2 regions of the Salinithrix halophila genome follow, and region 2 is predicted to be linked to the other one. Evidence: riboswitches for the same ligand, from Rfam matches in the RefSeq annotation. Region 2 holds a riboswitch; the other holds the start of a gene.

Region 1 (9,212 bases), on a different contig from region 2:
TCTGCGCTCATGGAAATCTCTTTCATCTGTTCACCTTGCTGGGAGGGATGAAGGATGAAGAATGGTTTCCGGATGGGTACCGTATTTTTGCTGGCTTTGGTTCTGATTGTCACAGCCTGCACCGGAGGGGGGGAGGATGCAGCCAACGTCCAAAGAAAGGTGCTGAAATTGAATGTCGAAAGGGAACCCAGTTCTCTGGATCCGGCGTTGGCTTTCGAGTTCAATTCGATGGACGTGACCAATTCCTTGTTTGAAGGGCTCCTTCGCCTGGATGAAAACAACAAACCTCAACCGGCCGCAGCGGAGAAAGTGAAGGTATCTCCCGATAAAACAACCTATACATTCATCCTGCGAGAAGGATTGAAATGGTCCAATGGTGACCCGGTGACTGCCGGGGATTTCGAGTATGCCTGGAAGCGGGTACTCGATCCAAAGACGGGGTCTCCGGCCTCTTTTCTTCTTTATTTCATTAAAAATGCCGAAGCTTATAATGTGGGAAAAGCAGACGCCGATGAGGTGGGAGTGACGGCGGTAGATGACCGGACTCTGGAGGTGAAGCTGGGACAGCCCACCCCCTTCTTTGAACAGCTGGTTTGCTACACAGTTTATTTCCCTGTTTATAAAGAGGGGGCGAAGAAGGAGAAGAATCTGTACGGAGATGCTAAGACCTATATTTCCAATGGGCCTTTCAAGATGAAGGAGTGGAAACACGACAACACGATAAGAGTGGCTAAGAACGACCATTACTGGAACGCGAGCACGGTAAAGTTGGACGGAATCGACTGGGCCATGTCCGGCGACGCAGCGACCGCTTACCAACAGTATCGGTCCGGGGATTTCCATATGCTGTATGACACCTCGATCCCGCCGGAATTAAAGGGGGATCTGCTCAGAAAAGGAGAAGTAAGAGTGATTCCAGGTTCAGGGCTGGAATTCTTCCGTTTTAATATCGAAAAGAAGCCCTTTACCAACCGAAAGATTCGCCAAGCCTTCGGGCTTGCCGTCGAGCGGCAGGCAATCGTAGATCAGGTGATCCAGGGAAAGGAAAAAGCGGCTTTGGCCTTTGTCGTGCCCGGGACGGAAACCCGGCAGGGAGATTTCCGGGCTATGGCGGGGGACCGGATGGAGGACGCCCAGTTCGATGAGGCTAAGAAGCTCTTAAAAGAGGGGATGAAAGAAGAAGGGTGGGACGAGCTTCCGAAGGTGACCCTCCTCTTCAGTAACAACGACAAGAACAAAGCAGAGGCGGAAGCCCTACAGGAGATGTATCGGAAACATCTGGGGGTTTCCATCCAATTGCGGAGCCAGGAATCTAAAGTCTTTTTCGAAAACCAACGTTCGAAAAATTATCAGTTCTCCCGTTCCAGCTTTTTAGCGGATTATAACGATCCTTACAACTATCTGGAGAGTTTTCAGACCGATCATCCTGTCAACCGGACCAACTGGAGTAACGAGGAATACGATAAGCTCTTACAAATGGCCTTTCGAGAAGGGGACGACGCCAAACGGACGGCGTATTTAGCAAAAGCGGAAAAAATCCTTTTTGACGAAATGCCGATCTTTCCTGTCTACTACTACAACACCCTTGTTTTGGAGAAACCTGAAGTGAAACAACTCATTCGACACAAGGTTGGCCCTAATGATTATAGCCGGGTGGAATTAACCAAGTAGTTTGAGGGGGATCGATCGATGAAAGAAGAGAGCGTCTTCCTTTAGGAAGTCGCTCTCTTCTTTTGCGTTTCGTTATTTCCCGTGCCTATTTCGAAGGGCCCTCCTGTTCCGTCTCGTCAACCATCTCGTCGCTATCAGAGTCGGAGTTTTCTTCCCCGAATCCATCGATAGGATAATGAGAAGTGGCTACTTCCTGCATGGCGAGGGATGCGGTTTCCCAGGCCTCCCATTCATGGGGATGAGGGACCCGGAAATCCTCCGCAGCAGCAAGCTGCCGTGCACGGCGGGCTTCCCGTTCCAATCGGTGGGCCAGTTGGTTAAACCGCGCACGTACATTATGTTCCATCGAGCCATTAGCCTGTTGCCGACAATAGTTGAGGCAATTGGGGCACATCATCCACTTAAGGGCGCCATCTACATAGATGTCGGCGAAAATAGCCCCGGGGTAAAAGTGGTCGTTCACTTCGCAAAAATCGCAGAACATTTCGTTCTTCCCTGTTATAAAGCCCAGTTTTAGGCTGACTTCCCGTTTTTCAAACTCCTCCTGTACTTCTTTCTTTTTCTTGGATTCGATCAGGCGGAAGAATCCTTCCACCCATTCGTTCACCCGGGTGCGGGATAGAGGCTTCTTTATCCGGATCTTTCGAATCTGTTCAGTAATTCGCTCAAAGGCGGCTCTCCATTTCTGGTTCCAATCGGATGTATCCTTTCGGCCTTCCTGGGGGTCCAGGGGGATGATCTCATGAATGTCCTGAGCTTCTTTTTCCCGCTGGGTCGTATCTACTTTTGTGAAAGAAGCTTCCTCCGGTTCGGGTTCAACCATTTCTTCGACGGTCTGGGCCAAGTGGTTCTGTTCAAGAAGTTGTCTAGCTCGGTCCAACTCTGTTTCGGGGAGCAAGTCTTTCCCGTTTTTCTCCACTCCTCGGAAGATTCCTTCCTCGATGGCCTGGCGGAGAGCCTGTTCGCTCACATGGAGCATTCGGGCCGCTTCTTTCAGGGTGTATAGTGTTTCCGTTTCTTCCGGGGTGTGCTTGTCACCATCGTGTTGTTGAAACGGCATTGGGTCGCGCCCCTTTCCTATAAGAAATCTTTGTTCTATACCTTTTCTCCCAAGCGGGCGCGGTTCCTTCTTAAATAGGGGAAAAAGCGCGGGCAACTGAAGCAAACGGAAACCCGGAGAAGGGTCATTCTCGTTTATTTTTGTCCTTGTTTTTTGTTGATTTTTGCGTTTGGGAGCCGGGGAAGGCGCGAAAAATGTGGTATGATAAAGACAAAGCTGGATCGGGATGGCGGCAGGCCATAAAAAAGGATTTTTTATCTGAAGGAATTGAATTGTCTTACAATCATCCCGCAAGCGGGCACGGGAAGAAGGTGTCGGGATTGGAACTGCTCCTGGACAACCAATTTGCCTTGGCGATCGAGAACATGTCCGCCGGTGTTTGTATAACGGATCCACGCCTACCAGATAATCCGATTGTGTATGTTAATCCTGGTTTCACGGAATTGACCGGATACACACCCGAAGATGTGATCGGAAAGAATTGTCGATTCCTGCAAAGTGAAAACACCGATCGGCAAGCTGTCCATAAACTCCGGGAAGCGATCCATAACGGGCAATCGATCACGACGATTCTTCTCAACCGCCGTAAAAACGGATCCCTTTTTTGGAACGAACTGAAGATTAACCCCGTTACCGATGAAAAAGGAGATCTCGTTTACTATATCGGCCTCCAGACAGATGTGACCCTCCGCGTGCAGGCCAAGCAGGATATGGCCTTAGCTGCCAAAGTGCAGCGGGCGATGCTTCCTTCCCGCATAGACAATGAACGGTTTCGAATCGAACCGCTCTACATTCCCTACGCTTTCATTAGCGGCGATAGCTACGATTTTTACTGGGATGAGGAGCAAAGCGTGTTGTCCGGGTACCTCTACGATATCATGGGGCATGGTGTAGCCACGGCTTTGCAATCTTCCGCTCTGCGGGTGTTATTTGAGCAGGCCTCGAAAAAGAATCTCACCCTAGCAGAGAAATTGGGTTGGGTAAACAATGCCTGCCTGCCGTATTTGGCTGATGAGTATTTTATCGCTGCGATCGCATTTGAGTTGGATTTCAGGAGGAAGGTTCTTACTTATTCAGCGGGGGGAATCAACTATTTTCTCGCATCGACCTTGAAGCATAACGGCCTGGTGAGTGCCCCGGGAATGTTTTTGGGGGTCTTTGAAGGAACGTCCTTCCAACAAGGGGAAATCCCCTTCAAACAGGGGGATTCATTCTTTTTCTTTAGCGACGGTCTTTTCGATCTTCTCCCCTCTCCTATGAAAAGATTTTCGTCCAATTTTGATAGAACGGTAAATTGGCTCCAGGACCTTTCCCAGTCTGAGTGCCGCAGGGACGATATTTCGGCTCTTTGCATCGAGATTCGGACCACTGGTTGAACTTCTGCCCGTGGTAGGTCTGTTCATTTTGTTCCGTTCCCGGTATCGTTTAGAAGAAGGGTTCGACAGGGAAAAAGTCTCCCAAGAACTTGTCATGATCGATTCTAGTCGTTGGGGGGACATGAGAAGATGTTGGATTTGCCCAAAATTCCGCCCCGGAAAAAAGAAAAAATCGTGATCACCCGGGCGTGGGAGAACACCGAAGACCCGACTCATCTGCCCTATGTGGCCAAATTCAACTATGAAGATGAAAATTGCCGGTTCGAAATGTGCCTGACAGCCCAAGAGGCGGATATTTACCAAAATGCGAAGACGGAATATGAGAAAGCCAAACGGGCACACCCGGACCCCATGATGCACCGGCATTTCAAAGCGCAAAAATTCCTCAGCCTCCATGAACATTTCGGTGAACAAATCCGGAAATTCTACAGTTTCCGCGAAATGGATATCCAGGCGTTAGACCGGGTGGTTGAGTATTGTCAGCTCCAGATCCAATATGTACCGGTAGCACTCAGGGCCTATCAGAATGACCCCTTTACCGGAGAATTACCGGAACACCTGGGGTACGATTATCTGGTATCGATCAGGGAAGAGGAAGGCCAGTATGAGGAGGCCCTCTACCTGGCTAAATTAGCCCGGGAAGAAGGCTGGAAAGGGGATTGGGAATATCGGGTACAGCGGTTGCGCGAGATATTGTGGGGAGCTGGTGGCGGGGCACCCGCGTGATCAGAAAACGAAATCACTGGAAAACAGCCGGAAGGGAGGGTTTATCGGACATTAACCTCTCAAATCCGGCTGTTTGTATGTCTTTTGCTAAATTCCTGTTTTTCCCTGTTCGTTGATCCGTTTGGGCTTTCCCCCATCCTCTGATAAAGTAATAGGGTAATGTCCTTATTCTTTTAGGAAGAAACAAACGGGGGAGGTACAGGAAGATGTATCAGGTGATCTTGTTCGATGTGGACGGGGTGCTTTTGAGTGAGAAACGCTGCTTTGACACAACAACGCTCTCCGTATGGGAATTGCTGTACAGCGAAGGGGGCCTCGGACTGGCTGGAGAATCGTTTAATCCGAACCCTCCGGAAGAGGAAATCCTTCGTATTCGGCAAACCGTGATGGATGAAGACCAGGTCCTCGAGTGGCTCAAATCCCGTGGGATGAATTCCAACTGGGATATGGTCAGCCTCCTATTTGGCTACCAGCTCCAGCGTCTCTTGTACCTCTTGCACGAAAAACAGTCCGCCACGGTGGAGGAGATTTTGCAGCGCCCCCTCGGTCGGAAAGCACTTGTTCAAATCGGTGAGATGGTGCGAAGCGAAGGAATTGCTTACGAACCGGATTTTGGCGGAATCGTCAAATCTCTGCAAGATCTAGAAGAAGAAGCGGACCTTCTGGAAAGTTTGGATCAACTGGCCTACCGGTGGTCAGAAGTACGCACCACTTCCTTCTCCCACGGAGGAACACTCTGGAAGTTAGGCAGAGAAGTGTACCAGGAATGGTATTTGGGACGGGAACTATTTGAAAAAGTGGAGAGAAAAGCGGCTCTCTTCCCGGAAAAAAAGGGTTTTCTCGAGCAGGAGATCCCCCTCGCAGAACCCTCAGCCATCCGGGAAGTGCTGGATAATCTCGCCAGCCGCGGCATTGCTCTGGGCATCGGTACCGGCCGACCGGCGGTGGAGACAGAGGTTCCGCTAGCTGCGCTCGACCTTTGGTCCGCGTTTGATTCCAATCGGATCGTGACAGCGAGTGACGTTCAGCAGGCGGAGGAGGTTTACCAGGATTACGCTCCTTTAGGGAAACCCAAGCCATTTACTTATTTGAAAGCTTTCTATGGACGGGATGCTTCCGACGCTAAAAGTGTCGCTGCTCGTCTGCCCCTCCCTGATGGGGACCGAGTGCTGGTCGTCGGGGATTCAGTTGCTGACCTGTTGGCTGCCCGGGATATGGGATGTGATTTCGCTGTAACGCTTACTGGCCTTACCGGGGAAAAAGCCCGAGCGAAATTTGAACAGCTCAATGCTGATTATATCCTGAATGATGTGACGGAGCTGACCGGTGTCATCGATGCGTTGGAAGAAGAGGAGCGCCGCCGGGAGGAAGAGCAAACCGAAGGACAACCGGAGCCTGGTGCTTCTCAATCGTAAAGAGCGGCAATCTTTTTAACAGCTTTATTGATATTCCTGGATGTTTTCTGCATAATAAAAACGGGAAACGCATGGGAGACGGGCTTTCTATTAGATTGGAAAGCCGTCATCTCCCAGCACCTACATACTCGAGGAGGGTTTTTTGATGGCAAAATTTGAACTGCCCGCACTCCCTTATCCGACGGACGCTCTGGAACCTCATATTGATGCCCAAACGATGGAAATTCACCACGGACGTCACCACAAAACGTATGTGGATAAACTGAACGCTGCTCTGGAGGGTCATGCGGAGCTACAAAGCAAGTCCGTGGATAACTTGATCGCTGGTTTGAACCAAGTTCCCGAGGAAATCCGAACTGCGGTTCGGAACAATGGGGGAGGCCACGTAAACCACTCGCTCTTTTGGCAAATCCTCAGTCCGAACGGCGGCGGTGAACCCACCGGCGAACTGGCCTCAGCAATCAACGATACCTTCGGAAGTTTTGAGAAGTTCAAGGAACAGTTCTCCAACGAAGCCGTCGGTCGTTTTGGTAGCGGCTGGGCTTGGTTGGTAGTCAAAAAAGAAGGCGGCCTCGCCATCACCAACACCTTGAACCAAGACAGCCCTCTCACAGACGGACATACACCGATCTTGGGCCTGGATGTGTGGGAGCACGCTTACTACCTGAAATACCAAAACAAACGTCCTGAATACATCAAAGCTTTCTGGAACGTGGTCAATTGGGATGAAGTCAACAAGCGTTACCAATCTGCCAAGTAATGATTCATCCGACGCAGCGGCTTTCAGTCGTTGCGTTTTTTTGTTTTGGATTAGGAATTGTTTTCCTTAAGTTACAATCATTGAGTGTTGAGGTAGGTCGGAAGACCTATATATAATGGACATTGTGAAATTAGCCGAATCCTGTAAAAAAATGACTTACAGGTACGGGGGATAATCAGATAGAGGGGTGAAGCTGCTGCCGCAGCCGGGATCCTTAGCCCGAACCCGACAACTAACCTCGGAGGCTCTAAGGAGGATGTGCCATGAAAAAGCAAGTATTGGCTTTAAGTGCTGCTTTTGCTGTGGCAGCAATTGGTTCCGTGCTTCCTTTTGGCTCCCAGCAAGCGGAAGCGGCGGCACCGACCCAGATTCACTATGGGAGTCAAAATGGTGATGTCTGGGATCTGCAAAACCGGCTGATCAAGCTGGGTTACCAAATTAAATTGGACGGCATTTACGGTCTGGAGACTGAAAAAGCCGTGATTCAATACCAAAAAGCAAACGACCTTCGCATTGACGGGATTTCGGGTCCGCAAACCTGGAGTCAGTTGAAGAAGGCAACGGGGAAAGCGAAGCCGGCTAAATCCGGGGCATCCAAAAAAGCTTCTGTCAGTCAGCAGGACGTGAATTGGATTGCCCGTGCTGTACATGGTGAAGCCCGCGGCGAATCCTTTAAAGGGAAAGTGGCTGTTGCATCTGTCATTTTGAACCGGATGGAATCTTCCAAGTACCCGAATACCGCTAAAGGTGTCATCATGGAAAAAGGCGCCTTCACCGCAGTGGATGACGGGCAGATCTGGTTGAATCCGAAATCGGAGTCCTATAAAGCTGCTAAAGCTGCGGTTAAAGGATGGGATCCTTCTCAAGGGGCGATGTTCTACTTCAATCCAGATACCGCCACCAGCAAATGGATCTGGACCCGCCCGCAAATCACCAAAATCGGGAACCACATCTTTACCAATTAAATCAAGTGAAACACCGGAGCATGCGAATAATCGTATGCTCCTTTTTTTGGCGGAACAGTGACCGAGTCCTCTGGGAATGATATCTTAGAGGGGGTGAATGGGAATGGCGAGGAGACGACGCCGACAGTTGCTGGTTCCCGAAGCGCGGGACGGGGTAGAACGTCTGAAGAAGCAAGTGATGAGCCAGCAATCGGGGATGGCTCCCCAAGATCCCGAAACGATGAAAGTGGAAATGGCCCGTGAAGCGGGAATTCCTTATCAAACGGGGTATAATGGGGATCTGACAACGGAGGAGGCGGGCCGTTTAGGCGGACCTGTCGGGGGACAAATGGTAAAGGAAATGATCCGGATGGCCGAAGAGGAATTGGCCCGCCGAAAATAAACGGCGTTTTAACCTTCAGGCCCTGTTTTTTGGGGCCTTTCCTCTGTCCTATTTCGGAAAGGTATATATTTCCAATTGGCTTCAATGCTACATGGGATGGATTGGGGGAAAAATGGAATATGGGCCCTATGCAGGGTTAATTTTTTGTTAAATCGTGTGAAGTCCTGTGGGTTTTTTCCGTTTAAATCCGTCATAATGAAAAGACAGTAAGGCGGGAGGGATCAAATTGGAACGCGTTTTGATTCTGACGATGGGCTTCGGAACGGGGCATAACGCCGCGGCCCACGCGTTGGTGTCTCGTTGTAGGAATATGCCAGACACAGAGGCGCTGGCTGTTGATTTGTTGGAATTGGTTCCGGGTACCTTTCATCCTTTCCTCCAGTCTGGATACATCCGGATGATGATGAGATTTCCGTCCTTGTACACCTTTTTATATGACCGTACGTCTCATTCCCGTTTTATTCGGTATGTTTCCTCCGAGTTTATCGAGAAAACGGGTTGGATGATCCGCAAAAAGTTGAATCACCTTCTGGAACGCTTTCACCCCACCCGGATTATCAGTACTCATCCTTTCGGATTTTTAATGCTCCCAGCTTGTTGGAGAGGGCTGCCTACTACCGGTGTGGTGACGGATTATGAAGTTCATGCGATGTGGTTCGCCCAAGCACCTGATCTTTTGTGTATCCCTCGTCGTCTGGTGAATGAACGGGAACAAAAGCGCCTGATGTGGCAAACCGGCTGTCGCATCCTGGAGGCAGGTATCCCCAGTGCCTCGGCCTTTCATAAGCGAAATTCTCAGATCCGGGCACGTATTCAAGCTGGGGTTTCTAAGGATGAGCCCATGGTGCTGGTGATGG
Region 2 (9,212 bases):
GAACTGGAGCCTGACGAGAAGCTGATGCGTTCCATCGAGGAACAGATCGGGATTTCGGAAAACGCGAAGAAAGCCTTCCGAGAGGAGATCCTGATCCGTATCTCTGCGTTTGCCCGCAAAGGAAAAAGGTTCAACTATAACAGCCACGACCGGTTGCGGGAGGCCATTCAAAAGAAGCTGTTCACCGACCTGAAAGACGTGGTCAAAATCACTACCTCCACCAAGACACCGGACGAGAATCAGTTGAAGAAGATCAACGAAGTGATTGTCACCTTGGTGGATAAACACGGCTATACCACCGCCAGTGCCAACGAGCTGCTCCGTTATGTGGGCAGCCTCCTCAACCGATAAACAAAAAGAGATTCCGGGACAGGGATGGGAGGTGAACCCCACATGAAAGACCCCTTGTTTACCGTCTCCCAAGAAGATTGGTCCCTGCACCGAAAGGGCTACCAAGATCAGGTACGCCACCAGCAGAAGGTGAAAGAGGCCATCAAGAAAAACATGGCCGATCTTATCTCGGAGGAGAGTATTATCCTCTCCGACGGGAAGCAGGTGGTAAAGATACCGATCCGTTCCATGGACGAATACCGCTTCCGATACAACTACAACAAGGGAAAGCATGTGGGCCAGGGGGATGGAAAAAGCCAGGTCGGTGACGTCCTCGGCCGTGAACCCGGTGAAAGAGGACCGGGCAAAGGGCAGGGGGCGGGCAATTCCCCCGGTCAAGATTACTATGAAGCTGAAATCTCCGTTGAGGAACTGGAGAGCATTCTTTTCTCCGAGATGGAATTGCCTCACCTGCAACGCAAAGAACAGGATGAGATCGTTACCAAAGATGTCCGCTTTAACGACGTCCGCAAAAAAGGCCTAATGGGCAACATCGACAAGAAGCGAACTCTTTTGGAATCCCTCAAACGGAATGCCATACGGGGAGGGAAGGGTTTCGGACGCATCTCCGATGAAGATTTGCGTTTTAAAACCTGGGAGGATATCGTCATCCCCCATTCCAACGCCGTCGTTCTTGCCATGATGGACACCTCGGGCTCGATGGGCATCTTTGAAAAGTACATTGCCCGCAGCTTCTTCTTCTGGATGACCCGCTTCCTTCGCACCAAATACGACCAGGTGGAAATCGTCTTTATCGCCCACCATACCGAAGCCAAAGAAGTGACCGAAGAACAGTTTTTCAATAAGGGAGAATCCGGTGGCACTATCTGTTCCTCCGCCTACCGGAAAGCCCTCCAGATTATCGACGAACGCTATCCCGCCTACCGTTACAACATATACCCCTTCCATTTCTCCGACGGCGACAACCTCACCTCCGACAACGAACGTTGCACGAAATTGGTCAAGGAGCTGATGAACCGCTGCAATATCTTCGGCTACGGAGAGGTGAACCAATACAACCGCCACAGCACCCTCATGAACGGCTACAAGCATATCCAGGACAAGAAATTTATGCACTATGTCATCCGGGAAAAAGGGCAGGTGTACGATGCGCTGAAGCACTTCTTCTCGAAGAGAGGAGACACAGGCTAAGGGAAGGTATTAGGAAAACCCGCTCCCATATTGGGGGCGGGTTTTCCTTTTCGAAGATCACCCTTTGGACGATAAGTTTTTTCTACTTTTTCTGTTAACGCAGTGTCAGTCGGATATTAATAAAGGTCGAATAGAAAAATATTATTTACATCATAATAAATATTTGATAATATGGGTCTGATTTAATTTGGTCGATATGTTGGAAAAGGGAAGAAGCCTGGAAGCAGAAAAATATGGAGTGATAAAATTTGTTTGATTTTGATAGTATGAATCCATCCGTATATGAACCAGATTATATCCCTTTGCTGTTAATATTTTTAGGGCTTATCTATTTGGTGTATTTTGGGTTAGTCATCTCTAAAATCAAATTAGATGCCCTAACTGCGAGCACCCTTGTAATCTCTTTTCTAACCTATTTACTTGTTGGATTTTATATGACTGGGAAAGGCTATTATGTTGATGGGAAAAAGCTCCTGACAACCTATTATTTCATGTTTTTGGGTTTTTGGAATTAATATTATTAACATTTCCGTATGTATTTTTAGCTTTAGCGGCAGGTTTGGGTGAAAAGCGGGAAAAAACCGAAATATAGTTTCATGGCAGCAGCTAGCCTCCTATATTTCCAGTTGTATTTGACCAGTATAATCGGCATTCGACCCTGATGAAGGCCAACATACACATCCAGGACAAGAATTTCATGCACTATATCATCCGCTAAAAAGGGCATGTGGACGGTGTACTGAAGCATTTTTTCTCGAAGAAGGGAAAGCAACCCCACTTTTTCATGAAAGCGGGGTTTTTTGTGTGTTTCATGATAACGACAGCGTTGCTGGATGAATGAATAAATCCTCGATAGGTACTCATCTTGGAATGGATGCCCAGGGTGTTTTGGATTGTAGGAATCGCCCTGGTGGGTGAAGTGGTCAGAGGTTTGGACTTCTGTACGGACAGACACCTCCATAGGCTACCCTATACCCGAATGGGAAGGTTCTTTTTCCCACCCATAAACAGTTGACAAACCGATGAAAGGGCCATAATGTTGAGAGAAAAACTGAAGGTTTAATGATTATTGTGCAGCTTCCGACAGTCGATGGTTCGATAAGTAGCAGAGGAAGGAAGGGTACGCCATGGAATCGAAAAAGCAGGTTGCAGGCAAAACATTCGATGGGTGGATGTCTGAATTTCCGATTTTGACTGACATCGTTTCCACCAAAGCGGTTTTTTGGACGAATCCTCATTACAAACCATTTGAGCATGCTGTCCCTTCCCTGTCTGAAGCCGATATTGCGGATGCGGAAGCAAGACTGAAGCGGTTTGCTCCCTATATCGCGGAGGCTTTTCCGGAAACCAAAGAAGTTGGAGGGATCATCGAATCGCCTTTGGTTCCCATTCCACAGATGCAGGAGGAGTTGGAACGTCAATTTGGGGGAGCCATTCCTGGGCGCATGTTGCTTAAGTGCGACAGTCACTTGCCGGTGAGCGGATCCATCAAAGCGAGGGGTGGCATTTACGAAGTATTGGCCCATGCGGAAGAACTAGCCATGCAACACGGAATGCTTTCGGTTCATAACGATTATACCGTTCTTCACTCTGATCGATTTCGTCAGTTTTTTTCTAATTATTCCATCGTGGTGGGATCGACCGGGAATCTCGGCTTAAGCATCGGTATCATCAGTGCAAAGTTGGGGTTTTCGGTGACGGTGCATATGTCGGCAGACGCCCAGCAGTGGAAAAAGGACTTGCTTCGAAGCAAAGGGGTTTCGGTCGTTGAACACGCTACCGATTACAGCAAAGCGGTGGAAGAAGGGAGGAAGCAGGCAGAAGCGGATCCAACCTGTTATTTTATCGATGATGAGAATTCCAAACGACTGTTTTTGGGATATGCAGTGGCAGCTTTTCGATTAAAGGGGCAGTTGGAGAGGTTGGAAATACCTGTTGACCAGGATCACCCTTTATTCGTCTATTTGCCGTGCGGCGTAGGTGGAGGCCCTGGCGGTATCGCTTTCAGCTTAAAGCAGATCTACAAGGAGCATGTACACTGCTTTTTTTCCGAACCAACTCATTCACCCAGTATGCTGTTGGGTTTGCTGACTGGGCTTCATGATCAGGTTTCTGTACAGGATTTTGGGATCGATAACAAGACTTCTGCGGACGGCCTCGCTGTAGGCAGGCCCTCTCGTTTTGTCGGTAAAATCATCGAACCGCTGTTAAGCGGAACCTTTACCGTGGATGACGAGACCTTGTATACCCTGTTGTATACGTTGAGCAAGAAGGAAAACATTGAGTTGGAGCCCTCCGCTTTGGCGGGAATGCCCGGGCCTTATCGACTCTTGCATTCGAATGCTGGCGTCTCGTATTTGAAAGAGCATGGCCTGATCGACAAGCTGGGAAACAGCACGCATATGGTATGGGCAACTGGAGGAAGCATGGTGCCTGAACCTATCATGTCCGAATACATGGCCAAAGGATCGGGTTCCAATGGTTAGGGATAAAAGACGAAAATAGAAAAGCCGGGCGGAGGTCAACCCTCGCCCGGCTTTTTTCTAATCGATCAGCGGTTTTTAAACCGGCCCCGGCGTCTTCCATATCGTTAACACTCCATGAGCGCCGCGTTTACGCTTTTTCCTCCAACTTCTTCAGGTCATTGTTGTGTCCGATCATGACGAGGATGTCTCCCTCATGGATGGTATCGTCCGCCAAGGGAGCGATATTGATGTGTGGACCGCTTTTAATGGCCATGACATTGCAGCCGAATTGAGCCCGGATATCGATTTCCTCTAGTGTCTTTCCTGCGAAAAATTTTCCAGCACTCATTTCAATAATACTGTAATCGTCTGCCAGTTCGATGTAGTCGAGGATGTTGGGAGAGATGAGGTTGTGAACAGCCCGTACCCCCATGTCTCGCTCCGGATAAACCACTTTATGAGCACCGATCTTGTAGAGAACTTTTCCATGGAGGTCGTTCCGTGCTTTTACCACTACTTTTTTTACGCCCAACTCTTGAAGGACCAGGGTAGTCATAATGCTGGATTGGATGTCTTCTCCGATGGAAACAACCACAACGTCAAAATTGCGGATCCCAAGCGCCCTCAACGCATGTTCATCGGTGGAATCCGCTTCGACTGCGTGGGAGACGATCTGAGAAAAAGCCTGGACCTGCTGGGGATCCTTGTCGATGGCCATCACTTCATATCCCATATCATGAAGGGTCTTTGCGACACTGCTGCCGAATCGACCGAGTCCAATAACCGCAAATTGTTTGTTCATGCCGATTCTCCTTTGCTGCATTCAAAGTGGAGTCTACGATCATTTCTTTAGAGTCAAGAAGATTAAGGAGGAACGCCTTCATAGAAAAAGCCATCGAAGTGGGTCACTTCGGTGGCTGGTTGAAAACCATACAAAAGAAACCACCACTCCCTCTCCGGAACGCTTACGGGGTTAGCTGACGGATTCGGGCTGATGGAGAGTTTGCCCTACCTGTGCGGTACAGGATTCACCCCAAGAAAGTCGGGTCCCCCGCTCCTTACGGATTCAGCGAATAGAATGGCGCTTTATCAGCGTTTGACGAAATATGAACCTAATTTACTGCCATAACAATCATGTTGTCAAGTACTTTTCGATGATCTAGACAGAGGTTTTACAACCAAAAATAAAACCCAACATTCAAATAAACCTGTAACCGATAGTGAGGTTTTGTTTAGTTGTCGAAAAAGGCAAAACCTCCGCATGGTAAATACCCAAGACAGGGTATTCGCGTGCTTTTGCATCCAACCTAGAACACTAGTGAATAAAACACATAGGATGATATAAATGGGAGAAAGGAGATAAACCATAGGTGAAGATGAAGCTTCGAAAAAAACCAATGAAGCGATTGCCGGGGCCGGTTGCGATCGGTGGGGTAGGGGGAAGCGGAACCAGAGTGGTTGCGGAATTGTTAAAGCAACTGGGCTTTTACATGGGATCGGAAAGTGTTGAAAAAGATAATATCTCATTAAATAGGAAGAAAAAGCTTTTTATCCGTCTCCCTCGATCGAGACATCGGCACATCCTAAAAGAATTTGAAAAAGGGATGGTCCATCGTTATAACGTTGATTACACTCCCTATATCGGATGGGGGTTTAAAGCCCCTTGGATCCATCTCTATTTAAAATCGATGAATAAGCATTTTCGTTCACTCAAATATATTCATGTCATACGAAATGGGTTGGACATGGCGTTTAGTGAAAACAAACGGCAGCTACATCTTTGGGCGAGTCGTTTTAACATTGAGATTCCCAAAGATGATAAATACCTGCCTGTTGCCCAACTCAACTATTGGATCAAAGTGAATCGTAGATCGATCAGACTGGGTAACAAGCTTTTGGGCAACCGGTTTTTCGTGCTCAATTACGACCAGCTTTGTCTTAACCCCAAAATGGAAATCCAAAAATTGATCCGTTTTTTGGAGTTGGATGTGAATGAAACGGATATCGATTCGCTGTCTCGCATTGTTCGGAAACCCGAGTCCTTTGAACGGTATAAAAAACATGATTTAAGTATTTTTAACGAAGAACATGTCCAAGACGTCCGAAGTTTCGGGTTTACAATAGAAAAATAAAATCGCTGATAACGAGCGAAAAATGGCCCCTACACGATAAACCAAGTGTAGGGTTTTGTTAGCAAACAAAGCACATAGGATGATAGAAAGCCAAAAGAAAGGAGCGAAACCATCTTTGGCTCATTCAGCGGAAGGATTACCAGGGCCGGTTGTAATTGGTGGGGTCGGGGGAAGCGGAACCAGAGTGGTTGCGGAATTGTTGAAACAACTGGGCTTTTATATGGGAGTGGATGACGGCAATAAACCGAATCAGTTGAAATCCAATGATAATCAATGGCTAAATGGAAAACGTTTCATACGCACACCCCTAACGAGACAACAAGCTCTTTTGCGGGAATTTAAGAGAAAGATGCTCCATTCTCATGCAGTTGATTATACACGGTATATCGGGTGGGGATTTAAAAACCCCTTTACGCATCTCTATTTAAAAACATTGAATAGACACTTTGACTCACTCAAATATATCCTAGTCATACGGAATGGGTTAGACATGGCGTTCAGTGAAAACAAACGGCAGCTTCGTCTTTGGGGGAAGCGCTTTAACATTGAGATGCCCAAAGATAAAAAATATCTCCCTATCGCCCAATTGAACTATTGGATTAAATCCAATCGAAGATCGATCAGGCTGGGGAATAAGCTTTTGGGCAACCGGTTTTTCGTGCTCAATTACGACCAGCTTTGTCTTAACCCCAAAATGGAGATCCAAAAATTGATCCGTTTTTTGGGGTTGGATGTGAATGAAATGGATATCCATCCGCTGTCCCGCATTGTTCGGAAACCGGAGTCCTTTGAACGGTATAAAAAACATGATTTAAGTATTTTTAACGAAAAGCATTTCCAAGCCGTACGTAGTTTCGGATTTGAAGTAAAGCTGTAATTCGGGCCGAACCCGACAAACCCAGCTAATCTAGCTGGGTTTGTCGGGTTCGAAAAGGGCGTCCCTTCGAAGGCGCCAACTTGTTGCATCTAGACCCCCGTTGCTCGTAAACTCGGCCCAGGCAGTGAGGCTTTTTCGTTCTCTCTTGCCTATGAATCAATTACCATGTACAAAAATATAGGGCTCGATAATCCATGAGCCTTCCATAAAGAAAACCCAGGATTACCCCTAGGAAACAAGTATTCCTCTGCTTCTTTTTGCCCATTTTGGATATCCGGATCCAAACGATTAATTATGCCAATTGACATCCCATGTATTCGAGAGATTGAAGGTACTTTCCAGGCTCTTATTTTTAGCCGCTGCCGGGTTTGCTGTCTTGTGAATGGGTTAACTCTACATAGCTTACTTGTGGAGAGGTGTTTAAGCTGACAGTGATGAACAGCGCCGCAATGAGAGCAACGAATGATCTTTTACTCCACTTTCTCAAAGGTGATGTCCTCCTCAGTTTGTAATTCAATTTGTAGTTGATACATATTTCGTGTTATTTGCTGAAATTCCTTGTCGCTAATATTTTCCAAACATTGAGCCAAATGGAGCATGTTTTTATATGCTCTTTTCTTAAGACCGTGTTTCTCTGCAATTTCGGCCCCTCGTCGATAAAAGGCGATAGCTTCTGATTTCTCGTTTTGTAGTCGATGAAAGTCTCCCATCACTTGTAGAGCATAAGTTAATTGAGGGACATCATTATGTTTTTCGCCAAGTTGAATGGCTCTGTTAATGGCCTGCTTGGCTTCGTTATTTCTTTTTTCTTTTAGATAGAGGAGGCCCAACCGGGCATATGTCGTAATAAATTTATCCTCATCTTCTTTGGGGAGCTTCCCCTGCAAATGGAGTGCCGTATCAAAACATTCTTCAGCCTGTTCCCAGTCTTTTTGTTGCATGTAAACGCTACCCAACACTGTCCAAAAATCAAATATCATTGTATATTGATGATTCATTCTCGCTTTTTCCAGGCCGATTTCTGCGTATTCAATCGCTTGATCCAATACACCTGTACGTCGGCATAATTCAGCCCGAAGCCAATAAAAGGATAGAAGGGTTTCTGTTTGCTCGATATGAGGCAACTCATCCCATATTTCATGGACGACCCCGATAGCTTCCCCGAGGCGGCCTAATCTCTCCAGGTAGATCGCTTTATTCCGTTTGAGAAGGTATTTGAATTGCGGTCGATCCCCGTTATCTTTGAATGCATCGATCCCGCTTTCTGCGTACTGCAATGCCTGTTCCATATCATTTTGATAGTAAAGGCAAAGGCTCAATTCCGTAAAAGCAGCAGCTTCTATGTTGGAATTTGTCTGACTACCCAATCGAATCGCGTTAAAGAAAGAGCGCTCTGCTCTTTTCCAATTCCGTTGACTGCTATAGCACTTCCCCTTGATGTAATGGTAGTAGGCTGCATAGGGATGGGAATCGTCAAGGGTTATTTGGTCCAGCTTTTTTAATGCTTTTTCAGCTTCCCCGATATCCCTTAGGGTTTCCGTTTGGAACAAATAAAATTGTAGTTTCTTCAATTCTTTCTGCTCACCCAGCAAGATTTCCGGTACTTGTTCCAATGGGATATTCAACTTATTCAGAAGGTAGAGTGCTTTTTCAACCCCTACATGGGGAACGCCTCTTTCAATGTTGCTTATGGTGGCAGGAGAAATGTTTTTGTCAGCCAAATCCTCCAATCGAAGGCGTCGTTCTTTACGGACTTTTCGAATAATTTCACCGACCTCGTGAATATCTAAGGACTCCAATTTATGCCCACCTTTCCGCTACCTGGGATTAATAATTATATTTTATACCAACTGCTTGTTTTTTGGAAATAGTATACATCCACCTTTTTCAGCTACAACGCTTTAAAATCTTTTAGCGACAGTAGAGAACATAACCTTTTCCATCAGCGAAGCGGCCCCTTGCCCGGTAATCCACCGGTCAAGGGGCCGCTCATGGTTTTTACACTTCTGCACGGACATATCCGCGAAATTTTTGTTCCAGCCACTCCCCCAATTGGAAAATCGTCTCCTCGTTCCCATTGCCGCCGATCACCTGGATGGCTGCCGGGAGGCCGTCTTCTCCTTCGCCGACCGGGATGACGAGTGAAGGTAGTCCCCATACATTGGCATAGGCGACAAAAGGCATATAGGTTTGATA

Evidence for each region. A riboswitch is a leader RNA that binds a small molecule or an ion and turns the genes downstream of it on or off. The one in region 2 is predicted to bind cyclic di-AMP.
Region 1: another riboswitch for cyclic di-AMP. It lies ahead of sleB (spore cortex-lytic enzyme); the one in region 2 lies ahead of ACFOUO_RS03355 (potassium channel family protein).

What each region holds. Positions count from the first base shown of each region.
Region 1 is NZ_JBHSAP010000009.1:694,263-703,474, reverse strand. Features, by position in the region: gene ACFOUO_RS09745 (peptide ABC transporter substrate-binding protein) at 55-1,671, shown strand; gene ACFOUO_RS09740 (helix-turn-helix domain-containing protein) at 1,757-2,731, opposite strand; gene ACFOUO_RS09735 (PAS domain-containing protein) at 2,926-4,107, shown strand; gene ACFOUO_RS09730 (hypothetical protein) at 4,237-4,833, shown strand; gene ACFOUO_RS09725 (HAD family hydrolase) at 5,040-6,248, shown strand; gene ACFOUO_RS09720 (superoxide dismutase) at 6,394-7,008, shown strand; cyclic di-AMP (ydaO/yuaA leader) riboswitch at 7,131-7,270, shown strand; gene sleB (spore cortex-lytic enzyme) at 7,272-7,973, shown strand; gene ACFOUO_RS09710 (small, acid-soluble spore protein, alpha/beta type) at 8,077-8,355, shown strand; gene ACFOUO_RS09705 (MGDG synthase family glycosyltransferase) at 8,582-9,212, shown strand, end outside.
Region 2 is NZ_JBHSAP010000007.1:249,172-258,383, reverse strand. Features, by position in the region: gene ACFOUO_RS03370 (PrkA family serine protein kinase) at 1-351, shown strand, start outside; gene yhbH (sporulation protein YhbH) at 394-1,542, shown strand; gene ACFOUO_RS03360 (D-serine ammonia-lyase) at 2,670-4,028, shown strand; gene ACFOUO_RS03355 (potassium channel family protein) at 4,156-4,809, opposite strand; cyclic di-AMP (ydaO/yuaA leader) riboswitch at 4,955-5,089, opposite strand; gene ACFOUO_RS03350 (sulfotransferase) at 5,384-6,139, shown strand; gene ACFOUO_RS03345 (sulfotransferase) at 6,255-7,016, shown strand; gene ACFOUO_RS03340 (helix-turn-helix domain-containing protein) at 7,487-8,815, opposite strand; gene ACFOUO_RS03335 (amidase) at 9,015-9,212, opposite strand, start outside.